One region of the Carnobacterium antarcticum genome, then DNA from elsewhere that is predicted to be linked to it. Evidence: predicted binding sites of a transcription regulator. Region 1 holds the regulator's gene; each other region holds the start of a gene.
The links. The regulator LexA, encoded in region 1, represses DNA repair genes until DNA is damaged. The targets are predictions, from matches to a motif close to CNAACANNTGTTNG.
Positions count from the first base shown of each region.

Region 2: dnaB (replicative DNA helicase) is a predicted target of LexA. The motif match lies at 3,096-3,109, and genes of this name have one in related genera.
Region 3: parE (DNA topoisomerase IV subunit B) is a predicted target of LexA. The motif match lies at 1,886-1,899, and genes of this name have one in related genera.
Region 4: NY10_RS00695 (Y-family DNA polymerase) is a predicted target of LexA. The motif match lies at 3,053-3,066, and genes of this name have one in related genera.

Region 1 is NZ_CP010796.1:456,827-462,754, forward strand. Features, by position in the region: gene recJ (single-stranded-DNA-specific exonuclease RecJ) at 1-1,178, shown strand, start outside; gene NY10_RS02430 (adenine phosphoribosyltransferase) at 1,202-1,714, shown strand; gene lexA (transcriptional repressor LexA) at 1,784-2,407, opposite strand; gene NY10_RS02440 (DUF896 family protein) at 2,570-2,812, shown strand; gene tkt (transketolase) at 2,933-4,936, shown strand; gene NY10_RS02450 (YneF family protein) at 5,124-5,360, shown strand; gene NY10_RS02455 (ABC transporter ATP-binding protein) at 5,475-5,928, shown strand, end outside.
Region 2 is NZ_CP010796.1:1,819,863-1,825,790, reverse strand. Features, by position in the region: gene NY10_RS08590 (adenylosuccinate synthase) at 124-1,416, opposite strand; gene dnaB (replicative DNA helicase) at 1,606-2,988, opposite strand; gene rplI (50S ribosomal protein L9) at 3,212-3,664, opposite strand; gene NY10_RS08575 (DHH family phosphoesterase) at 3,667-5,664, opposite strand.
Region 3 is NZ_CP010796.1:598,646-604,573, reverse strand. Features, by position in the region: gene codY (GTP-sensing pleiotropic transcriptional regulator CodY) at 1-69, shown strand, start outside; gene NY10_RS03040 (aldose 1-epimerase family protein) at 109-987, shown strand; gene plsY (glycerol-3-phosphate 1-O-acyltransferase PlsY) at 1,047-1,649, opposite strand; gene parE (DNA topoisomerase IV subunit B) at 2,093-4,096, shown strand; gene parC (DNA topoisomerase IV subunit A) at 4,086-5,928, shown strand, end outside.
Region 4 is NZ_CP010796.1:113,499-119,426, reverse strand. Features, by position in the region: gene rsmH (16S rRNA (cytosine(1402)-N(4))-methyltransferase RsmH) at 1-929, opposite strand, end outside; gene mraZ (division/cell wall cluster transcriptional repressor MraZ) at 969-1,400, opposite strand; gene NY10_RS00700 (DUF3397 domain-containing protein) at 1,634-2,011, opposite strand; gene NY10_RS00695 (Y-family DNA polymerase) at 3,096-4,394, shown strand; gene NY10_RS00690 (hypothetical protein) at 4,391-4,762, shown strand; gene NY10_RS00685 (single stranded DNA-binding domain-containing protein) at 4,786-5,097, shown strand; gene NY10_RS00680 (hypothetical protein) at 5,115-5,627, opposite strand; gene NY10_RS00675 (DNA/RNA non-specific endonuclease) at 5,736-5,928, opposite strand, start outside.

The DNA.
Region 1 (5,928 bases):
CAGCTAAAGGGTCAGGACGAAGCGTGTCAGCTTACCATCTGTATGAAGCATTAGAAGATGTCAGTCACCTGACGACGAATTTTGGCGGACACCATATGGCAGCAGGTTTGACACTGCCTGTCGAGAATATTGGTGCGATTCAAACAGAACTCAATGCTTTCTTACTGCAAAGCGGTTTAGCTGAGCAGTTAACGGAAGAAATCGTAGTTGATGAACGGTTGACCATAGCTGAGAGTAGCGTGGAATCAATCGAAGAGCTGCAAAAGCTTGCTCCTTTTGGAACGGATAATCCTAAACCGGTCTTTTTATTCGAAAATGTAAAAGCACAAGATGTTCGACGTATCGGCGGAGATAATGCACATTTGAAATTAAAAATAATGGATGAAGCAGCATCTTTAGATGTGATTGGTTTTCAATTCGGCCCTGTTGCAGCTGAGATTGGTGCTGATGCTGAACTATCGATTGTGGGACAGTTAAGCATCAATGAATGGAATGGGTTGCGTAAGCCTCAGTTGATGATTGAAGATTTGGCAATTGAGGGAGTGCAAGTTTTTGATTTGAGAAGTACTCAAATCGCTCCAGCAATTTGGCAGATGGCACCTGCTGATTATTTATTTTTCAATGAAAAAAACTATCAACAATATGAAAGCAGCATCACTGAGACAAGTTACGGTCATTTGATCACTGATCAAGAAAGTGCCGAGGGTTTTATCCTGCACACGGATCAACTTATTTTAGTTGATTGCCCCTCAGATTTAACTTTATTAAGCACTGTATTGAATCAGGTAGAGCCAACAAAGGTTGTGGCTTGTTTCTTTAACCAAGAAGAAGCTTATCTTACTGGAATACCTAGTCGGATGCAATTTTCACAAGTTTTTAAGTATACTGCAACTCATATTGATATTGATGTTCGTCATAAAATAAGTTTATTAGCAACGCATTTGAAAATAAAAGAAAAACTATTGATTTTTATGATTTCTGTGTTTTTTGAAGTAGGATTTGTTACAATAAAAGACGGTGTTATGAATATTGTTCCAAATGCTGAAAAGAAAGAGTTGACTGAATCGACTACTTATCAAAACCGTTTGAAAAAAATAGCAGCTGAAGAAGCTTTGATCTATAGTCGGTTTACTGAACTAGAAACTTGGTTAAAACAACAGTTGAAAAAAGAACTGTAAAATTGGATGGAGGAAAAGTTTCAATGGACTTAAAAAAATATATTGCAAATGTACCCGATTTTCCCGAAGAAGGCATTATCTTTCGTGATATTTCACCTTTAATGGCAGATGGAGAAGCTTATCGTTATGCTACCAACGAAATCGTTCAATACGCAAAAAATAAAGGCGTGGATATGATTGTTGGACCTGAAGCTCGTGGATTTATTGTAGGATGTCCCGTTGCCTATGAATTAGGTATCGGTTTTGCGCCGGCACGTAAAAAAGGAAAATTACCTCGTGACACAGTCGAAGTCAACTATGGTTTAGAATACGGCAATGACGTTTTGCAAATTCATAAAGATGCTATCAAACCTGGACAAAAAGTGCTGGTTTGCGATGATTTACTAGCTACTGGTGGAACAATTGCGGCAACAGTCAAATTGATTGAGCAACTAGGAGGAGAAGTAGTCGGTATGGCTTTCTTAGTTGAGTTAACCGATTTAAATGGACGTGACAAAATTAAAGGATACGATATTTTAGCTTTAATGGAATACTAGAAGCTTGATAAACTAATAATGGACAATACAAAAAGTCGTTAAACAAAATTTGTTTAGCGACTTTTTGTATTAAAATATATGGCTGCGGTAAAGTCCTACGACTTTTCCTAAAACAGATACTTCATCTAAAATAATAGCATCCATGGTCTCATTTTCCGGCTGCAAACGATAATAATGATCTTCTTTATAAAACCTCTTACATGTTGCTTCGTCTTCATTGGTCAAGGCAATAACGATATCTCCGTTGTTGGCGCTGGATTGTTTGCGGACGATCACTTCATCACCATCAAAAATCCCAGCATCGATCATGCTTTCCCCACGGATAGTCAACATGAAAAGCGATTCGCTTTCTTGTTTTAAGTTTGGCGGAAGCGGAAAATAATCAGTCGCTTCTTCTACTGCTAAGATGGGTTCGCCCGCTGTAACAGTTCCTAGCAAAGGAATTTGTTTTAATTGAACACCTAATTTTGATAACCCCGTAGCTGTTAATTCGATTGCTCTCGGCTTACTAGGATCTCGTTGGATAAACCCGTTTTTTTCCAATCTGGACAGATGCCCATGGACAGTCGATGTAGAAGATAAAGAAACGGCTGTTCCAATCTCGCGTACAGTCGGTGGGTAACCTTTTGATTGGACTTGTTCGTGGATATATTGTAATACTTCAATTTGTCTAGATTCTGGAGTTTTACGCATAAATAGCTGCACCTCAATTCCTATATATTTCTTATTCATAGAATACCATAAAATTATATGCGAATCAAACAAATGTTCGCTATATTTAAAAATCACTTTGATGTATTTTATAGGATTTTTTTGGTATAGTAGCTAAAGAATACAAATAATGGAGTGAGTAAAATGTTACCTAAAGAACAATTGACCAGAATCAATGAATTAGCAAATAAATCTAAAGCTGAAGGGCTGAGCTTGTCTGAACAAGCAGAACAAAAAAAACTTCGCGAAGCGTATTTAGCGGCTTTTCGGGGAGGAATGCGCAATCATATCGAAGGACTAAAAGTTGTTGATGAGGAAGGCAACGATGTGACTCCCGATAAATTGAAAGAAATCCAAAAAGAAAAAGGCATCCACGACCGTTCCTAACAAATGGAGCGATAAATAGTGCAGGTATTAAGAAAAGAAAGACTGTTTTTATAAAAAATGCATTCAGTGATTGCTTCAATGGGAATAAAACAGTAAAATAGAGGTATTACAATTGAAAGGATGATTTACTTGTTTGACAATACGGACCAATTAGCGGTAAATACAATTAGAACACTGAGTATAGACGGAGTGCAAAAAGCCAATTCTGGTCACCCAGGCTTGCCGATGGGGGCAGCGCCGATGGCGTATACTCTTTGGACGCAACAATTAAAAGTAAACCCTAAAAATTCAACGTGGGTGGATCGTGATCGGTTTGTCCTTTCAGCCGGCCATGGTTCAATGATGTTGTACAGCCTTTTACACCTTGCAGGCTATCAGGTGTCGATTGATGATCTAAAACAATTCCGCCAATGGGAAAGCAAGACTCCTGGACACCCAGAAGTTCACTATACCGATGGGGTTGAAGCGACTACTGGTCCATTAGGACAAGGGATCGCAAATGCTGTAGGAATGGCAATGGCTGAAGCCCATTTAGCCGCTACGTATAACAAAGAAAATCACCAAATCGTGGATCATTACACGTATGCTTTGTGTGGCGATGGCGATTTAATGGAAGGGGTTTCTGCAGAAGCAGCAAGTTTAGCGGGTCATTTAGAGTTAGGTAAACTGATCATGTTATACGATTCGAATGATATTTCATTGGATGGACCGACTTCAAAAGCCTTCACTGAAAACGTTGGAAAACGGTTTGAAGCGTACAATTGGCACTATATTTTAGTAAAAGATGGAAACGATTTAGACGAAATCAATGCTGCACTTGAAGCAGCAAAAGCAGAAACAACGAAACCAACCTTGATCGAAGTGAAAACGGTGATCGGTTTTGGGGCTCCTAATGCGGGATCTCATAAAGTCCACGGTGCTCCACTAGGTCCAGAAGGGATCGAAGCAGCGAAAAAAGCTTACGGATGGGAAGGCGAAGACTTCTTCGTGCCCGTTGAAGTAGCACAACGTTTCAAAGAAACGATGGTCGATAAAGGCGTTGCAGCGGAAAAAGAATGGACGGCTGCTTTTGAAGCTTACCGTAAAGATCATCCTGAACTAGCGGCTCAATTCGAATTGTCGATGACTACTGAATTGCCAGAAGGTTGGGACAGTGAATTGCCAAGCTTCTCCGTAGAAGACGACGCTTTAGCTTCTCGTGTTACCGGAAGCCAAGTTTTGACTGCTATCTCTGAAAAAGTTCCTTATTTCTGGGGCGGATCAGCCGACTTATCGTCTTCAAACAACACGATGGTCGCTGGAGAAAAAGATTTCCAACCGGGACAATATGAAGGACGGAACATTTGGTACGGTGTCCGTGAGTTTGCAATGACAGCTGCTGCTAACGGAATCGCTTTACATGGCGGTTCAAGAACCTATGTAGGCACGTTCTTTGTCTTTACCGATTATTTACGTGCAGCGATTCGTTTAGCGGCGATCTCGAAATTGCCGGTAACCTATGTGTTTACCCATGATTCGGTGGCGGTCGGCGAAGATGGACCGACCCATGAACCGGTTGAACACTTGTCTAGCTTACGCGGCATGCCGAATTTAACTGTTTTGCGTCCAGCAGACGGGAATGAAGTAACCGCTGCTTGGAAGATCGCAATAACGTCAACGGATCACCCGACATTATTGGTCTTGTCTCGTCAAAACTTGCCTGTTTTACCAGGCACACAAGAAAAAGCGCAAGAAAGCGTGGCTAAAGGGGCATATGTTCTTTCGCCTCAATCAGGAGAAACGCCTGAAGGCATCTTGATTGCGACTGGTTCTGAAGTAGCCTTAGCATTAGAGGCTCAAAAAGCATTAAAAGCAGACGGGAAAGATGTCTCCGTGGTTTCGATGCCAAGTTTTGATCTATTTGAAAAACAAGACGCAGCTTACCAAGAGTCTGTCTTACCGAATGCCGTCCGCAAACGGGTTTCCATTGAAATGGGCGCCAGCTTTGGCTGGGAACGCTATGTTGGTCTAGATGGAGCTATGGTAGCCATCGACAAATATGGCGCGAGTGCACCTGGTGCTACGGTTATTGAAAATTATGGGTTTACAGTGGAAAATGTTGTAGCGGCTTACAGTAAGCTATAGACTATTTCTTCATTTGTCAGCCATGTGGATTGAGAACAGTTCAATTCACATGGCTTTCTTATATGGAAATTGAAAGATCTTCAGGCAAACGGTACATTTTTTTCTTAAGTAAGGCGTTTAGCTATTTATTTTTAGTTTAAAGTCTAGTACAATTAACCATTGAGAGATTTTGAAAGGAGTGAATGAAATGAGCACAGGTTTAGCAATACTTTTTATTATTCTTGCGTTAATTGCAGGTTTAGTTGGTGGATTTTTCTTAGCAAGAAAATACATGATGGATTATTTCAAAAAGAACCCGCCAATTAATGAAGATACTTTACGTATGTTGATGATGCAAATGGGTCAAAAACCATCTGAAAAGAAAATCAAACAAATGATGGCATCGATGAAAGTGCAATCAGATAAAGCAAATAAAAAAAAATAAGCGGCATATGATGTTTTGCTTATATTATTTATGTGAGCAGATTTTTTCTGTTCGCATTTTTTATTTCATAAGCAGCCTTTTAAAAGGACAAAAAAGGAGTAGGTGAAAAGTTATATGGGCGTCTATAAAAAGTTAGGTTGGTTTTTTAAGCAAGAGAAAAAAGCCTATATTACAGGGATCAGTTTTTTAATTCTGGTTTCAATTTTACAACTATTGCCACCGAGAATCCTTGGAATCGTGATCGATGAAATCAAACAAGGTTCTTTGACCAAAATAGTTTTGATTAAATGGCTCATTATCTTAACAGTCACAGCTCTTACACAATATCTTTTTCGCTATATTTGGCGTATGAACATCTGGGGAACATCCGCTAAGCTAGAACGGATTTTACGGAAACGTTTATTCGATCATTTTACGGAGATGGATAATAGTTTTTTCCAAAAATACCGTACAGGAGACTTGATGGCGCATGCGACGAATGACTTAAATGCCATCCGAAACGTAGCTGGAGGCGGGATTTTAACTTTTGTGGATTCTATTATTACGGGCGGCATAACGATTACAGCTA
Region 2 (5,928 bases), 1.2 Mb from region 1:
TTTTAGATTGCTTAGCTTTTTTAGCTGGTCCTGTAGAGAACACAAAAAAACTAACCGAATCCTCACCGCTATTTTACGAGAAAGGTTCGATTAGTTCTGATTCAGCATCGTTAACGTTAGCGGCTAGAGTTGTGACCAAATGTCTTCCAGTACATTGGTTTGGTCACGATCTGGTCCTACTGAGAACGTTGATATACGCACACCAACTAATTCTGCAATGCGGTAAACATAGTTACGGGCATTTTCAGGAAGGTCTTCCAATGTGCGGCAAGCAGTGATGTCTTCGCCCCAGCCTGGTATTTCTTCATAAATAGGAGTGCATTCAGCCAGTTCTTTCAAACTTGCTGGATAATGAAGGATTTGTTCGCCATTGCGTTCATACGCTGTACAGATTTTGACTGTTTCCAATCCGCTTAATACATCAATTGAATTTAAAGCTAGATTTGTGATACCGGAAACGCGTTTTGAATGACGCATGACCACTGTATCGAACCAGCCAATACGACGTGGACGTCCCGTTGTCGTTCCATATTCTTTCCCGATTTCACGAATTTGCTGCCCAACTTCATCATGCAATTCAGTTGGAAAAGGACCATCTCCTACACGAGAAGTGTAAGCTTTACAAACACCAACAACTTTGTCGATTTTTGACGGGCCAACACCACTACCGATCGTTACTCCTCCTGCAACTGGATTAGAAGACGTTACAAAAGGATACGTGCCTTGATCGATATCCAGCATCACACCCTGTGCACCTTCAAATAAAACTCGTTTATTTGCATCTAAAGCGTCATTTAAAACAACTGAAGTATCGCAAACGTATTGTTTGATTTCTTGACCATATTGATAATATTCTTCAAAAACATCCTCAAACTCAATCGGAGCAGTACCGAATAGTTTAGTGAACGTACGGTTCTTTTCTTCTAAATTGCTACGCAAACGCTCTGCAAAAATTTCTTTGTCTAGTAGATCTGCTACTCGTATACCGACGCGAGCAGCTTTATCCATATACGCTGGGCCAATTCCTTTGATCGTTGTTCCAATCTTTTGGTCGCCTTTTGCATCTTCTTGTAATTGATCTAATAAAATATGATACGGCAGCACGACATGTGCACGATCTGAAATACGTAAATTATTCGTTGCTACTCCGTGTTCATGTAAATAACCGATTTCTTCTACGAGCGATTTAGGATTGATCACAACACCGTTTCCAATCACACTGATTTTATTTTCAGCGAATATTCCTGAAGGGATCAAGTGCAATTTATATGTTACGCCATTAAATTTAATGGTATGTCCCGCATTATCTCCGCCTTGGTAACGCGCGATAACTTCGGCCTTCTCACTTAAAAAATCAGTGATTTTTCCTTTTCCTTCATCGCCCCACTGTGTGCCGACTACTACTACTGAAGACATATAAACACCTCGCTACTTATTTTTTTGCTCATCATTTACCAGCTCAGTTTATCAGTATTTAAACCAGTATTCAATAAAAAGCGAATATTTTATTCTATCAAAGCCTATTAAAAGCTGATAAACGAATATTTTATTTTTAAAACAAAAATAAAAGGCTGATAAACGAACGATATCGTTTTCAGCCTTTTTCTATCTTTGTGGCATATCTTCTGGAAAATAAGCCAATGACGAAAATTTATTGTATTCTTTTATAAACAATAATTTAACGGTTCCTCGTGCCCCGCTCCGGTTTTTTTCAATGATGACTTCGATAACATTGTCTTCTCCTGCCATGTCTTCGTCCTCATCCTCACCATCTTCACGATCGTAATAATCATCTCGGTAAAGGAATGCTACGATATCAGCATCTTGTTCAATCGAACCAGACTCACGAATATCGCTTAGCACCGGCCGTTTATCTTGCCTTTGTTCCACGCCACGAGAAAGTTGAGACAAGGCCATTACGGGTACACTCAATTCTTTAGCTAATTTTTTTAATTGCCGTGAAATTTCAGAAACTTCTTGTTGACGGCTTTCACGACCCGTTCCTTCGATCAATTGCAAATAATCAATAAGAATCAAGCCTAAATCGCCTTTTTCCTGTTTCAAACGACGGCATTTGGCGCGTATTTCAGCCACCCGAATCCCTGGAGTATCGTCAATGTAGATGCTTGCTTTAGACAAACTTCCCATTGCCACGATCAAGTTTTGCCATTCTTCTTCAGAAAGATTCCCTGTTCTCAGATTGCTTGCATCAATGCTGCCTTCTGCACACAGCATCCGGTTTACCAACGATTCTGCTCCCATCTCCAAACTGAAGATTGCAACTGTTTCATCTGTTTTAGTTCCAACATTTTGAGCAATGTTCAACGCAAAAGCTGTCTTACCAACTGCCGGTCTAGCTGCCAAAATAATGAGTTCATCTTTTTGTAAACCAGCCGTCATTTTGTCTAGTGCTTTATAGCCCGTCGGCAATCCTGTAATTTCTTCATCATTTTGATACAATTCATCGATGCGGGCGATGGAAGTGTTCAGTACTTCAGAGATGGATAAAAAACCGCTTCTATTGCGTTTTTCCGATACCTCTAAGATTCCACGTTCAGCTTCATCTAGAATCGTTGCCAGCTCGTCTCCTTCGTCATATCCTTTAGTAACGATTTCAGTTGCTGTTCGAATCAAATTACGCAAGATCGATTTTTGTTCAACGATTTTAGCATAATGTTCCATATTGGCAGCTGTTGGGACCGTTACAGCCAATTCAGCCAAATAAGCCATGCCGCCGACGTCTTCAAGTTGATTTTTAGATTCCAGCGCATTAGTGATCGTTACGATATCAATTGCTTCGTTATGGTTATTTAAATCTAACATCGCTTGAAAGATAAGTTGATGGCCTCTTCGATAAAAATCTTTTGCTTCAATAAATTCTAATGCTCCAACAACCGTATCTGGATCTAAGAAAACTGACCCGAGTACAGCTTGTTCCGCTTCAATACTTTGTGGCGGTAAGCGATCTTGAAAAGCTTCATTTGCCAAATTTCCTCTTCCTTTCAGCAGCCTTTTGTCCCTTTTGTATAGACTGGCTACTTTAGTTCAATGCTCTTATTTTACCGCAAAATTTCTTGAAATACAATCTAGCAATAAGAACGAGTGTTCCGGTATAGTTTGCATTTTTACGATTCATTAGATAAAAAATGTTCGATCAGAATTTCTTATCCTGACCGAACATTGTTTGTTCATGCGTTTAGTTTTAGGTATTTTATTCAGGCGATACATTTACAGTCATCGTTGCTGTTACTTCTGGGTGAATTTTAATATCGATTTTCATCGACGTTACGGTCCGAATCGGAACGTTTAATTCGATTTTTCGTTTATCCAATTTAATGCCTAATTGTTTTTGGACAGCTGACGCAATTTGTTTGGTTGTGATTGAACCAAATAAACGACCGTCTTCCGCTGCTTTAGCTTTGATTTCAATAGCATTTTCTTCTTTTTCTAAAAGGGTTTTTAATTCTTCAGCTTCTTGTTTGATTTCTTCTTGTTGTTTTTCTTCAGCTTTGATTTTCCCTTTTAATTCGCTTAAACTTCCTGCAGTTGCTTCTTTAGCTAAACCATTTTTGATCAAGAAGTTATGTGCATATCCATCAGCTACATTTTTGACCTCGCCTTTTTTACCTTTGCCTTTAACATCTTCTAAGAAAATAACTTTCATTTTTATTCCCCCTCATCTTGATTAACTACTACTGCTTTTAATTTTTCTTTTGCTTCTGCCACAGTGCAATTATCTATTTGCGTTGCAGCATTGGATAAGTGCCCACCGCCGCCAAGTTCTTCCATGATAACTTGAACATTGATTTCGCCTAAACTACGAGCACTGATTCCGACACGCCCATCTGAGCGTTTGGTAATCACAAAAGCCGCGTCGACATTTGTCATAGACAACATCGTATCTGCTGTTTGTGCTGCTACTACTGTATCATAAACCCTGTCTTCTTCGCCAATTGCAACCGCCATTTTATCGCTGATAAAATCGATTGATTCAATCAAATGACTGCGCAGTAAGTAAGTGTCCGTATCTTCTTTCAATAGACGTTGAATCAACACCGCATCTGCCCCACAGGACCTTAAATAACTTGCAGCATCAAATGTACGTGAACCTGTTCGTAATGAGAAACTTTTCGTATCTACTATGATTCCGCCCAGCATAGCTGTAGCTTCAATCTTATTGATTGGATCGGCTTCATTAGATTGATATTCAAACAACTCCGTTACCAACTCTGCTGTCGAAGATGCATAAGGTTCAATATAAACCAAAACTGGTTTTTCTGGAAACTCTTCGCTGCGGCGGTGGTGATCGATTACCACAATGTTATTCGTCTTCTTGACTAAATCAGGTGCAATCGATAGTGAAGGCCGATGATGATCGACCATGATCAATAACGTATTGGAAGTGATCATTTCTTCAGCCGTTTCTGGAGTAATAATATAACGACTAATAGAATTATCTTTTTCAATTTCTTCAACCAACTGTGCAATGTCTTTACTGAAACCTTCAGGATCGATAATGATCCATGCTTCTTTGTTATTCATTTCAGCAATTCTTCGAACTCCCAACGAAGACCCAATAACATCCATATCTGGATAACTATGACCCATAATAAAAATTTGATCCGATTGTTTCATTAACTCTTGAAGCGCTTGGCTGATCATACGAGAGCGAACACGCGTTCTCTTTTCCATTGGATTCGTTTTCCCGCCATAATATCTTGGTTCGCCATTCTTTGACTTCACAACGACTTGATCTCCGCCTCTTCCTAATGCCAAATCTAAGTTGCTTTGTGCTAATTTAGCTAATTCACTTAAATCTTCATCGCCATAAGCTAATCCCATACTAAGCGTTACTGGAAAATTTTGCTTAGAAGTTCTTTCGCGAATACGGTCGATGATAGAAAATTTATCTTCTTCAATCGACAGGAGCGACATTTGATGCATCATAACAATGAAGCGATCCTCTGAAATTCTTTTTAAGTACACATGGTGTTTTTTTGCCCATTGAGATAAATGCGTCGTAACAAAATTATTTAAATTTGAAATGCTGCGGTCGTTCATCCCTTGGATGATCTCATCGTGATTATCTACAAAGATATTTCCAATCACAATTTTTTCATCTTCGTATTTTTCTTTGATTTGTGCATACTCTGTAATATCCATTAAATAGACCACTCGGATATCTTGTTGAACAATTATCTGAAAAACTTTATCGTCCCAATGGGCTGTCTTCAATCCAGAAGAATGACTTTCTTGAATTAAATCCGCTAATTCCTGGTCTACTTCATTAATTTTTTTGCCTAGAACTTCTTGATAACCCAAATGCGTTTGAAGATAAGGATTCATCCATTGCAATTCGTAATCTTCATTAAACAATAAAATGCCAATCGGCATTTTAATCAAGGCTTCCTGCTCTCCTCGTTTAATACGATAGGATAAATCAGCAATGTACTTATTGGTTTCCACCGTGATTTCTTTAGCTGTATTATACAATAAAACAACAACCACAATAAAAATTACAATCAGAGCAATTCCAATAGCAATATGCGTCATAAAGCCTAAGACAATTGTCAGCAGTTGTAAGAGACAAATGCCAACTGCAATGAACTTAAATTTGTCATCATTTAAAAACTTTGGGAGTTTTTCTTGAGACAGTTTTTTCATAATAAGCTCCTTTTCCCATATGTTTCTTTTAAGATTCATGTTCTATTTTACCATGTTTTTCTTTTAGATACTAGACAGTTAAAGATGTTTCACATGAAACAATATTAGCTCTCCAGTTTGTTACACGTGAAACATTCCTTGTATTTTTTATGCTTTTTTTAAAGGAATTTATCATTTTGACGTGGGTAAGTTAAATGAACGTATTTCATATTCCACAGTCTTAAAATTTCTAGAAGAATCGTGTTTGCTTGATCCTCTTCATAG
Region 3 (5,928 bases), 140 kb from region 1:
AAAGGGACGTATATTCGTATCCATAATACCAAGTTTATCGAGGCTTTAGATAAAGAATGGGCTTACTGACAACCAATAATAAAGAAACGGGATTAAAGGGGGATATCAATGAGTATTAAATTAGAAAACCAAAACTTAATTGTTACTATTTCTGAAAAAGGTGCAGAATTAACGAGTCTAAGAAATAAAGAAACGGGTATTGAGTACTTATGGCAAGGCGACCCTGCTTTTTGGAATAGACAAGCACCGGTTTTATTTCCAATCGTCGGACGATTAAAAGACGATCAATATGAATACAAGAACAAACGATACTCGATGTCACAACACGGTTTTGCAAGAGACTACCCTTTTAATATAACCCAACAAAGTGAAACAGCAGTAGCTTTACAATTATCAGCCGATCCTTCTACTAAAGAAAAGTATCCTTTTGATTTTCGTTTAACGATTACTTATCGTTTAGAAAACCAAACTCTTGATGTTGGTTATTTAGTTGAAAACTTAAATCAACAAGAAGAAATGTATTTTTCAATTGGAGGCCATCCAGGGTTTAACGTTCCTCTAACCTCAGAGACCGTTTTTGAAGATTACTATTTGAACTTTTCACCTAAGCGTTCTAGAACGCTTATCCCTTTAGAAGGGCCTTATCTAGATCTCGAAAACCGTACATTAGCTCAAACCAATACGGATATCGCTTTAAAAAGAGCTTTATTTGATCAAGATGCATTGATTTACGAAACTAAAAGGAAAAATACATTTTCTATCCAATCAGACAAAACCAAGCATAAAGTAGCCGTAACGTTAGAAGGATTTCCATACGTTGGTATTTGGTCTCCTCCTAAACAAGAAGCTCCGTTTGTTTGTATTGAACCATGGTTTGGAGTGGCAGATTCACTTGATGCAACTGGACAATTAACAGAAAAGCTAGGTATTCAACACCTGGCTCCGGCTGAACAATTTAATTGCCACTATGAAATCGCTGTTGATTGATTTAGTGCAAAAAAACGCCTGACAGATAAAAATCTGTCAGGCGTTTGATTTGTTGAGGATTACTTTTTTGTTTGAGACGAATCTTTTTTATAACCAAATCCAAATGGAACTTTGCTTTCTGTTCCGTTACGGATTCTTTTGATATTATCTTTGTGACGATAGATGATAAAAACAGTCAAGACAGCGGCAATCGTTGTTAAAATCCAATCGTTTGTCAAAAGGGTTGACGGCGTTATAATCAGTAAGGCCAGCATACTTGAAAAACTGACCATCCGTGAAAAGAATAAAATCACTAAAAATAAAACCACGCAGAAAATAAAAAAAGTCGGATTGTATGCCAGAAGAACCCCTGCGCTGGTAGCGACTGCTTTTCCGCCTTTGAATTCAGCGAATATTGGGAATGTGTGTCCTAGGATGGCTCCTAGGCCTAATACCATTGGATTCAAATCAGAATGCACTAAGTAGGGCAAACTCGCTGCTAATGTTCCTTTTAAAACGTCTGCTAGCAATACAAGTATGCCAGCTTTTACGCCTAATACACGAAACGTATTAGTGGTTCCTGAATTTCCACTGCCATAATTACGAATATCTTTTTTATATAGTTTTTTACCTAACCACACTCCAGATGGTATAGAACCTAAGAGGTAGGCTGTAATAAACATGAGTATAATTTTTACCAACTTCACTCACTCCTAACTCAGCAACTTGATTGCCGATAAGCCATATTTTACCACTTATTCTACTGTAAGGCTAGTTAAAATCGATTGAATAAAGCTGAACCAAATTATAGAGAGAGCATTGTTTAACGGTTGCAAAAGAATTGAAATTAAGTTGCCTCTTGCGTTTTACTATGAGAACTAGTTTAATAGTAAAGCAGGAGATGTGCATTTTTTGAATGCGAACATACTTTCCCTTTTTTTACAGAAATAGCGATTTTTTCTTTTCAATCGTTGTTAGATAGAGTATTATTGAATAGATGCTTAGATAAATAAACGGATGAATACGAAGTGAGCTTTTTAATTGTGCACTTGAAAAAGGATTTTTTTGAGGTAAGTTTTAATTAACGCACTAAGTAACTCGTAATAATGGTTAAGGAGTTTTTTTAATGCCAAAAAAAATAAAAGTAGAATACAACGATGAATCCATTCAAGTTCTTGAAGGATTAGATGCTGTCCGTAAAAGGCCGGGAATGTATATTGGGTCAACAGATACTAGAGGTTTGCATCATTTAGTATATGAGATTGTTGATAATTCCGTAGATGAAGCTTTATCTGGCTACGGTAATGAAATAATCGTTACTTTACACAAAGACGATAGTGTTAGTATAAAAGACAATGGACGCGGAATGCCAGTTGGAATGCATTCTTCAGGCGTTTCGACGATCCAAGTTATATTTACTGTGCTGCATGCCGGTGGGAAGTTTGGACAAGAAGGCGGTTATAAAACATCGGGTGGTTTACATGGTGTAGGTGCAAGTGTGGTTAATGCACTTTCTGAGTGGCTGACCGTTACTGTCATTCGAGATGGCACAGAGTACCAACAACATTTCGTAAACGGCGGAAAACCAAAAGGAACATTAACAAAGAAGAAAAACAATCGCGGAAAAAACGGAACAACGGTTCATTTTAAACCAGATGCGACAATCTTTTCTACCGTTAATTACTCTTATGATGTCTTATCAGAAAGGCTGCGAGAATCAGCTTTTCTTTTGAAAAATTTGCGGATTGAACTGATTGACGAGCGAAACGATAAATCTGACGTTTTCCATTATGAAGAAGGAATCAAAGAATTTGTCGCTTATTTAAATGAAGATAAAGATACTTTAACACCAGTTGCTTATTTTTCAGGAGAGAGCAACAGTATGGAAGTGGAGTTTTCGTTCCAATACAATGACGGCTATTCAGAAAACATTTTATCGTTTGTTAACAACGTGAGAACCAAAGACGGTGGAACACATGAATCAAGTATGAAGACGGCTTTAACTAAAACATTTAATGAATATGCCCGTAAAGTAAATCTGTTAAAAGAGAAAGAAAAAAATCTTGAAGGCAGTGACTTTCGAGAAGGGTTAGCCGCGATCATTTCTGTTCGTATTCCTGAAAATTTATTGCAATTTGAAGGTCAAACCAAAAGCAAATTAGGGACGGCACAAGCTCGTGGAGCCGTAGATGCGGTCATCAGCGAACAAATGGGTTTCTATTTGATAGAGAACGGTGAAATGAGCCAACAGCTCATTCGTAAAGCTCTTACCGCGCGAGAAGCTCGAGACGCTGCCAGAAAAGCCCGTGAAGAAAGCCGAAACGGGAAAAAACGCAGAAAAAATGAGTCATTGTTATCAGGTAAATTGACGCCGGCGCAAAGTAAAAATGCTAAACGTAATGAATTGTACCTCGTTGAGGGAGATTCTGCAGGTGGATCAGCTAAACAAGGACGTGATCGTAAGTTCCAAGCTATTTTACCGTTGCGTGGAAAAGTTATCAATACTGAAAAAGCTAAATTACAAGACATCATGAAAAATGAAGAAATCAATACGATGATTTATACGATCGGTGCCGGGGTTGGGCCTGAATTTGATATAGAAGCCTGTAATTACGATAAAATCATTATTATGACCGATGCAGATACCGATGGGGCCCATATTCAGGTGCTGTTGCTGACCTTCTTTTATCGGTACATGAAACCGTTGATTGAAGCGGGTAAAATCTATTTAGCTTTACCTCCATTATATAAACTATCAAGAGGAATCGGTAAAAAAGAAAAGATAGCCTACGCTTGGACGGATGATGAATTAGTAGACGTAACGAAAAAATTTGGTAAAAATTACATTTTACAGCGTTATAAAGGGTTAGGTGAGATGAATGCGGATCAGCTATGGGATACGACAATGGATCCTGAGACTCGAACCCTCATTCGTGTTAGAATCGATGATGCTGCACAAGCAGAACGACGTGTTTCTGTTTTGATGGGAGATAAGGTTGAACCTCGACGCAAATGGATCGAATCTCATGTTGAATTCTCACTAGAAGAAGGCAGCAGTATTTTAGACAATGATCAACTTATGGAAACATCGGAATTAGAAAATGAAGGAAGTGCTGTAGATGGAGAATAGAGCGGACATTCAAGAACTGACTCTTGAAGAAGTTATGGGAGACCGCTTTGGACGTTACTCAAAATACATTATCCAGGAACGTGCTCTCCCAGATATTCGTGATGGTTTAAAACCGGTTCAACGTCGAATTTTATATGCCATGAACGTAGAAGGCAACACTTCTGAAAAAGGCTTTCGGAAATCGGCTAAGACAGTCGGAAACGTTATCGGGAATTATCATCCGCATGGAGATAGCAGTGTATATGAAGCGATGGTGCGGTTGAGTCAAGACTGGAAACTACGTGAAGAACTGGTTGAAATGCATGGAAACAACGGAAGTATGGACGGTGACCCGCCAGCAGCAATGCGGTATACAGAAGCTCGTTTATCTAAAATTGCGGAAGAACTCTTACGCGATATCGAGAAAGAAACTGTTGATTTTGTTTTAAACTTTGACGATACAGATGAGGAACCGACTGTTTTACCTGTTCGCTATCCTAATTTGCTAGTCAATGGTGCAACAGGAATCTCAGCAGGATATGCAACCGATATCCCTCCGCATAACTTAAGTGAAGTCATTGATGCAACGATGCACTTAATAGATCATCCGAATGCAAAGGTATCTGACTTAATGGTTTACTTAAAAGGACCAGATTTCCCTACAGGCGGTATTTTGCAAGGGCTAAGCGGGATTAAAAAAGCTTATGAAACCGGAAAAGGAAAAGTCGTTGTCCGTTCAAAAACGCGTATTGAAGATTTAAGAGGCGGAAAACAACAAATTGTTATCAACGAAATTCCTTATGAAGTCAATAAAGCTGTATTAGTCCGGAAAATGGATGAAATCCGGATCAACAAACGAGTGGATGGTATTGCTGAGGTTCGAGACGAATCGGATCGTACCGGATTACAAATCGTTGTAGAATTGAAAAAAGAAGCGAACGCTAACGGAATATTAACTTACCTATTGAAAAACACCGATTTACAAGTTTCATATAATTTTAATATGGTAGCTATTGACCAAAAACGACCGAAACAAGTAGGCATTTCTCGGATGCTAGAAGCGTATCTTGAACACCAACGGGAAATCATTACACGACGCACCAATTTTAATCTAAGAAAAGCTGAAAGCAGATCTCATATCGTCGTCGGTTTGATCAAAGCACTTTCTATTTTAGATCAAGTTATCAGTGCGATTCGAAACAGTAAGGATAAGAAGAATGCAAAAGATAATATCATTGAGCAATTTGACTTTACTGAAGCACAAGCCGAGGCAATTGTTTCTTTGCAACTGTACCGATTGACCAATACGGATATTACAGCGCTGGAAAGTGAAGCAGATGCTTTGAGCAAAGCCATTGCTTCTTTCAAAAAAATATTAACGAGTCCAGCTGAGATGAGACGCGTGATGAAACAAGAGTTAGCTGAGATTAAGAAAAAGTATGGCAGCCCGCGTCGGACAGTCATTGAGAATGAAATTGAAGAGTTAAAAGTGGAGACGGAAGTGCTTGTAGCTCAAGAAGAAGTGATTGTTTCCGTGACAAAAGAAGGGTATATCAAGCGAACCAGCTTGCGTTCCTATGGAGCTTCGAAACCTGAAGAAATTGGAATGCGTGAAGGTGATTATCCAATTTTCATTGAACAGATGAATACATTAAACCATCTCCTGCTTTTCACTACTAAAGGGAATATCATTTACCGGCCAGTTCATGAATTGACAGAATTAAGATGGAAAGATATCGGAGAACACCTCTCTCAAAATATCACCTTTGAGACAGACGAAATGGTTCTTAAGGCATTTGCCTTAAAAGACTTTAATCCGTCTGCGACCTTTACCTTGATAAGCGAAGAAGGGT
Region 4 (5,928 bases), 340 kb from region 1:
ACTCTCAATTTTGCACTGCGAGCTCGATTGTTTATTTCCAATTCCGTTTCACTTGGAACAATCGGTTTTCGTGTCACCAATTTTAATTCCGGCAAAAATTCTTCAGGAATGATAGGCAATCCGGGTGGGATATCTGGTCCTTTAGCATGATCTTTGTAGATTGATTTTACGATTCGGTCTTCTAACGAATGAAACGTAATGGCGCTTATTCTTCCGCCAACATTCAATAGTCCAATGGCTTCTTCTAAAGAATCTTCCACGGCTGATAATTCATCATTTACAGCAATACGCACAGCTTGAAAAACGCGTTTAGCTGGATGTCCGCCTTTTCTCCTGGCAGGTGCAGGAATACCTTCTTTAATAATGTCAACTAATTCAGTAGTGGTTTCAATTAGCTTTTGTTCTCTTGCCGCTTCTATTTTCCGAGCAATACTTTTAGAGAACTTTTCTTCTCCATAACGATAAAAAATTCTAACTAAGTCTTGATACGACCAAGTATTGATGACTTCTTTCGCTGTCAATGGAGCTTCTGTATCCATACGCATATCTAACGGGGCGTCTTGGTGGTAACTAAACCCTCGTTCCGCTTCGTCTAGTTGTGGCGAAGAAACACCTAAGTCATATAAAATGCCGTCAACTTCGAATACCCCTCGCTCATTTAGTTCTTCTTTAATAAAGCGGAAATTAGCCTTAATGAAGGTTACCATTCCTTTTTCGACATAAGTCGCTAACCGTACTTTTGCATTTTCAATTGCTCGTTCATCTTGGTCAAATGCGTAAAGATGACCGTTTTCATTTAATTGAGAAAGCAGATATTCGCTATGGCCTGCTCCGCCTAAAGTACAGTCGACGTAGACACCATCGGGAATTAAAGACAGACTATCCACTGTTTCGTGAAGCAAGACTGTTTCATGATTAAATTCTGCCATTTCCGTTCCCCCTTTGTTTATGATTTGAAAGTTCGTTTACTAAAACCCAAAATCAATCATGTTTTCAGCGATCTCGTCAAACGTCTCTTCAGCTTCTGCTGAAAACTCATTCCATTTGGATTCGCTCCAAATCTCGATTCGATCTGATACACCGACTACATGACACACTTTTTCTAGTTTCGCATGGTCTCTTAATGTTTGCGGAATATTGATTCTTCCTTGCTTATCTAATTCGCATTCCGTCGCTGCTGAATAAAAGAACCTAGTAAAAGCACGAGCTTCTTTTTTTGCAAGCGGAAGTTGCTTGAGTTTTTCTTCGAGTATAGTCCATTCATTCTGGGGATAACCAAATAAGCAACCATCTAAACCGCGGGTTAAGATGAATTTCGTTCCTAAATCGTCGCGAAATTTCGCCGGCATGATCAAGCGGCCTTTTGCGTCGATGTTGTGCTTATACTCACCCATTAACATAGCTATACTCACCCCACTTTTAGTAGTTATTTTCAGTCTACCACATCGCCCCACTTTCCACCACAATTAATCGAAGGATTCTATAAAAAAACACACGGAATAAAAGAAAGCTTTAGCCTCTCTGTTTAGCAGCCTTTTCAAAAGTGTTTTAAGAGTGGGGAATTTTCCCAAAAAAGCACAAAAAAAGCAGCAAGATGGATAACTATACCATCTCGCTGCTTCTAAAACGCTTTTTAAGTAAACTGTGTGAAGATATTTGCTCCTACTAAAAAATAATAAGTAAGAATAGAAAATAAAAAAATAAAACGCCAATACGTTTTCCAAAAACGCCCATAAATGATTTCGCCTTTTTTATAAGCCAATGCCATTACAATGAACATTCCTAAACCGAGAATAAAAATCAGAAAATAAGGAAAAATCGATTGACCAAATGTTAACGAGCTTAGGATATGGATACCCAACAGTAAATATGGAACCATTAAATCTGGCAGCTTAATGCTCTTGTTTTGTCTTCTAAAATGTCGGTTGACGCTTTTATTAAACAACACTAACAGCAAAAGCGGCAAAAGATACAGTATGATCATCACAATGGTAAAAGTAGTTGCTTCCAAAACAACCCTCCCTTTCCACTTACGCATTCGCAGGATTGATGAATGAAAGAACAAAATTACTCCTCCTACTAAGAAGGCGCTCATTCTCCCAAACAATTCTTTATTCAATTTACCCTAAATTTCTACTTTTGTATACCTTTAAATAAGACAAGAGCTTTAACGCTCTTACCCACAAAATGCTCTTAGAAACATACTCGTTCTGTAAAATATCTATTGAACGTGTTTTTACTAGAATAATCTTATGGCTTTTGTTCATTCTGACTACTCTTTGGATACATTAAATAGTAAATCGAAAACCGTTTTTTTAGTCCATTAAATCTAACGGTTCTCTCTAGCAAAGAGAACCGTTAGATTTCTTAAATGAAACTTAATAGAATTCTGCTGGCTTTTATGTTATACTTATAAAGTATTAAAAGTAAGTATGCAACATTATATAGAATAGTTTTTAAAGAAGTTTATCCACACTGGCACAGTTTTAGAACTGTAAGGACATAAAAGAGGTAGGGTTTATGTCGTTTAAATGAGAAACCGATTGATATAATTTGATTAGTATTTATAACCCAAAAATAACTTTAAGAATATTTATTTTTAATTAGAAAGCCACTCAGAATCTGAGTGGCTTTCGTCAATTCCATCAAAAAAAACGCCCTTTTTACGAAAACAAGAGCTGCAAATACCGATACAAAGCAAAACACCCTTGAGCCATGGTCTCAAATCAGCGGATTTAAAATAAATGTACAATAGCTATAAACCCTTTTATATAAGCGTTTATAAGTACAATACTATTAGCGAGAAATGGCATGGATTTACAATAGTTAGATACTTATGCCCCTTTTCTGCCCCTTTTTTATTTATTCACTAAGAATAAAGTCTTCCTATATAATGGTAGATTCTGGAACATACCAAGTAATGTGACAGATTATTTTAATAAAAAACTATATCTCGATAAACAACAGATACTAACTTGTTCAACAAATTTTTACCTCCACCCTGCATTCTCCGTGCAGGGTATTTTTTTTACGTTCTGTTCGCTTTACTTATCGAACATTTGTTCGTATAATGAAATAAAAAAGGAGGGATCTTTATGTCATTCGATTACTCTGACGAGATAAGCAACGACATTCTCTGCGTTGACGTTAAATCATTTTACGCTTCAGTCGAGTGTGTTGAACGCGGCCTGCATCCGTTAAAAACTATGCTAGTTGTCATGAGCAATGCAGAAAATGCTGGCGGTTTGGTTCTAGCCGCCTCCCCTTTAGCTAAAAAAGTTTTAGGCATCAGTAACGTTACCAGAAAACGAGACATCCCCTATCATCCTGATTTATTGATCGTGCCTCCACGCATGCAGTTTTATATAGAAAAGAATACTGAAATTAACGATATTTTTCGCAAGTACGTTTCAGATGAAGATTTACATATTTACAGCATAGATGAATCGTTTGTGTCTGTTAGAGCTAGTTTGAAGCTCTTTAAAAGAAAAAGCGCCTATGACTTGGCTAGGATGATTCAATACCATATTTATAAAAAGATTGGCCTATATGTCACTATTGGAATTGGCGACAATATGCTGCTAGCCAAGCTAGCTCTGGATAACGAAGCTAAATACAACGCTAACTTGATTGCTGAATGGCGATACAAAGACGTACCGGAAACGATTTGGAAGATAGAAAACATAACAGACATGTGGGGTATTGGAGAACGAACGGCGATTCGACTGAATAGCTTAGGGATTAAATCAGTCTATGACTTAGCACATGCAAACTTTTATCAACTAAGAGAATCTATGGGTCTTATTGGTGAACAACTATACGCTGGCGCTTGGGGCATCGATCGCAGCGACATTAGAGAACAATATCGTCCTTTAGAAAAGAGTTACGGAAACTCTCAAATACTTAAAAGAGATTATTACAAAAGACATGAGATCAAAATAGTGATTCGAGAAATGGCGGAACAAGTGGCAACCCGCATTCGAAAGCACCATTGCAAAACAGGATGTGTCAGCCTTACCGTTACCTATTCTAAGCATGAAGAAAAAGCAGGATTCTCTCGACAATTAAAAATTCCTAATACATCTAATACAAAGAAGTTAGTCGATTATTGTTTTGATATTTTCAATAAACATTATGAAGACGACATGGCTGTAAGGAGTATCGGAATTTCTTATTCAAAATTGACTTACACCAGCAATATTCAATTGGATTTATTTGAAGACCCCACTCAACAAATCGCAAACGAAAAATTAGATTTGTTGGTAGATAAAATAAGAGATAAATATGGTTTTCAATCGTTAGTACATGCTAGCAGCCTTTTAGAAGGAGCTACAGCTATTAACCGCAGCTCTCTTGTTGGTGGACATGCTGGCGGAATGGAGGGTATACAATGAGCTTTTTAAATGAGGAGTATCGTGATCGAGGCATTAAGAAATGGGCGGGTTTTTACTTATCTGAGCATACTGCTACCCAAGAAAAGTTATCAGGAGAAAGAACAAAAGTTAATCAGCAAAAGAGACAGATGAATCAAGGTGAAATTGAAATAACAATAAATGAATCCATAGTAAAGAATAAGTCTGTCGCTATTCAACTTGAAAATGTAGATCAGAACGGACTTTACTATGATGACGTAGTTGGTCATATTGTTGGTGGAGATGAACTAGGTATCTTCATAAATGATACCAAAGTCGATTTCGATGAAATTAGAAACATTCAATTTGTGACTCTAAAAAAATGGAACAACATAGATGGTGATGTTTAATAGATAAAAAGGAGCTGTTTAAAATGAATTTCGCTATTTTAACTGGTAAAGTTGTTTCAGAAGTGAAGGTTATCAACACAGATAATGGTACTCCGCTATGCCGCTTCACATTGCAAGTAGACAACCGTAAATTTAATTGTTTAGTTGCTGGCATGAAGGCTTATAAATTTATGTACGATATCGAAGAAGATTCTCTTATTACTATAGAAGGAACCATCAATGACCGAATGCAGTTAGTTGTGCAAGAATACCGTCTTGACTCGAAACCTAGCTACTTTGGACAGATATTTGATTATAAAGGAAGAAAGTTACCTCATAAGAAGGTTATGTGGTAACTTCCGATAACCCATTTTTATATTTTATATCTTTGTTTTTTACCTTTTTCATTTTCAAATTCTATGTAGAGTGCTATGATTTCATTCAAAAATATACTTTCTGTTTCAGCAAACCGGTCTTCATGAGCGTATATGTGATACCTAACTATCGATTTCGCTTCAACGTTTAAAACATCAAAAAAGTTGTTGTTTTCAACAAATAATTTTTTATATTCTATTCCATTAGTAGTTTCAATGAACAGTTTTATATTGCGTAAAATTTTCCTTGTATTAGAGCTATTATAAATTTCTATGTTGCTTGCAAAATCAAAATCATGAGAATTAGTACCATCTTTTTTTTCTATATAAATTACTCTATCATTCCCATCTAAATTACTCTCAGTGAAATAGTATTTTGATTCCGTTAAAAATATTTTTATTTTGCCCGTATTATTTTGAATGTAAGAAATAACAGTACCCACCACTATACCCAATAGAGTACCTATAATACCTTCAAATTCTTTCAAAAGTGTTATTAAATTATCAGCCATTAAATCATCTCCTTTTAAATTGCTTTTCTAATGGTTCATTTTAATATTAAACGATTATAGCACAAAAAAGCCACTTCAATTAAGAAGTGGCTTTTTTGTGCTATTTTATTATTCGCCTACCATACCATCATTGTCACGATCGTCCATGTACGGGTATAACCAGTGATCGCTGTAGAGCGGCATTGAGAAACCTGCGTCTTTAGCTTCTTGAATAGTTACTTTACCATTTCCATTTGCATCCACAGAATTTACATCTCCACCTGACGGAGCTTCTTCAACTACTGGTTCTTCTGGAACTTCT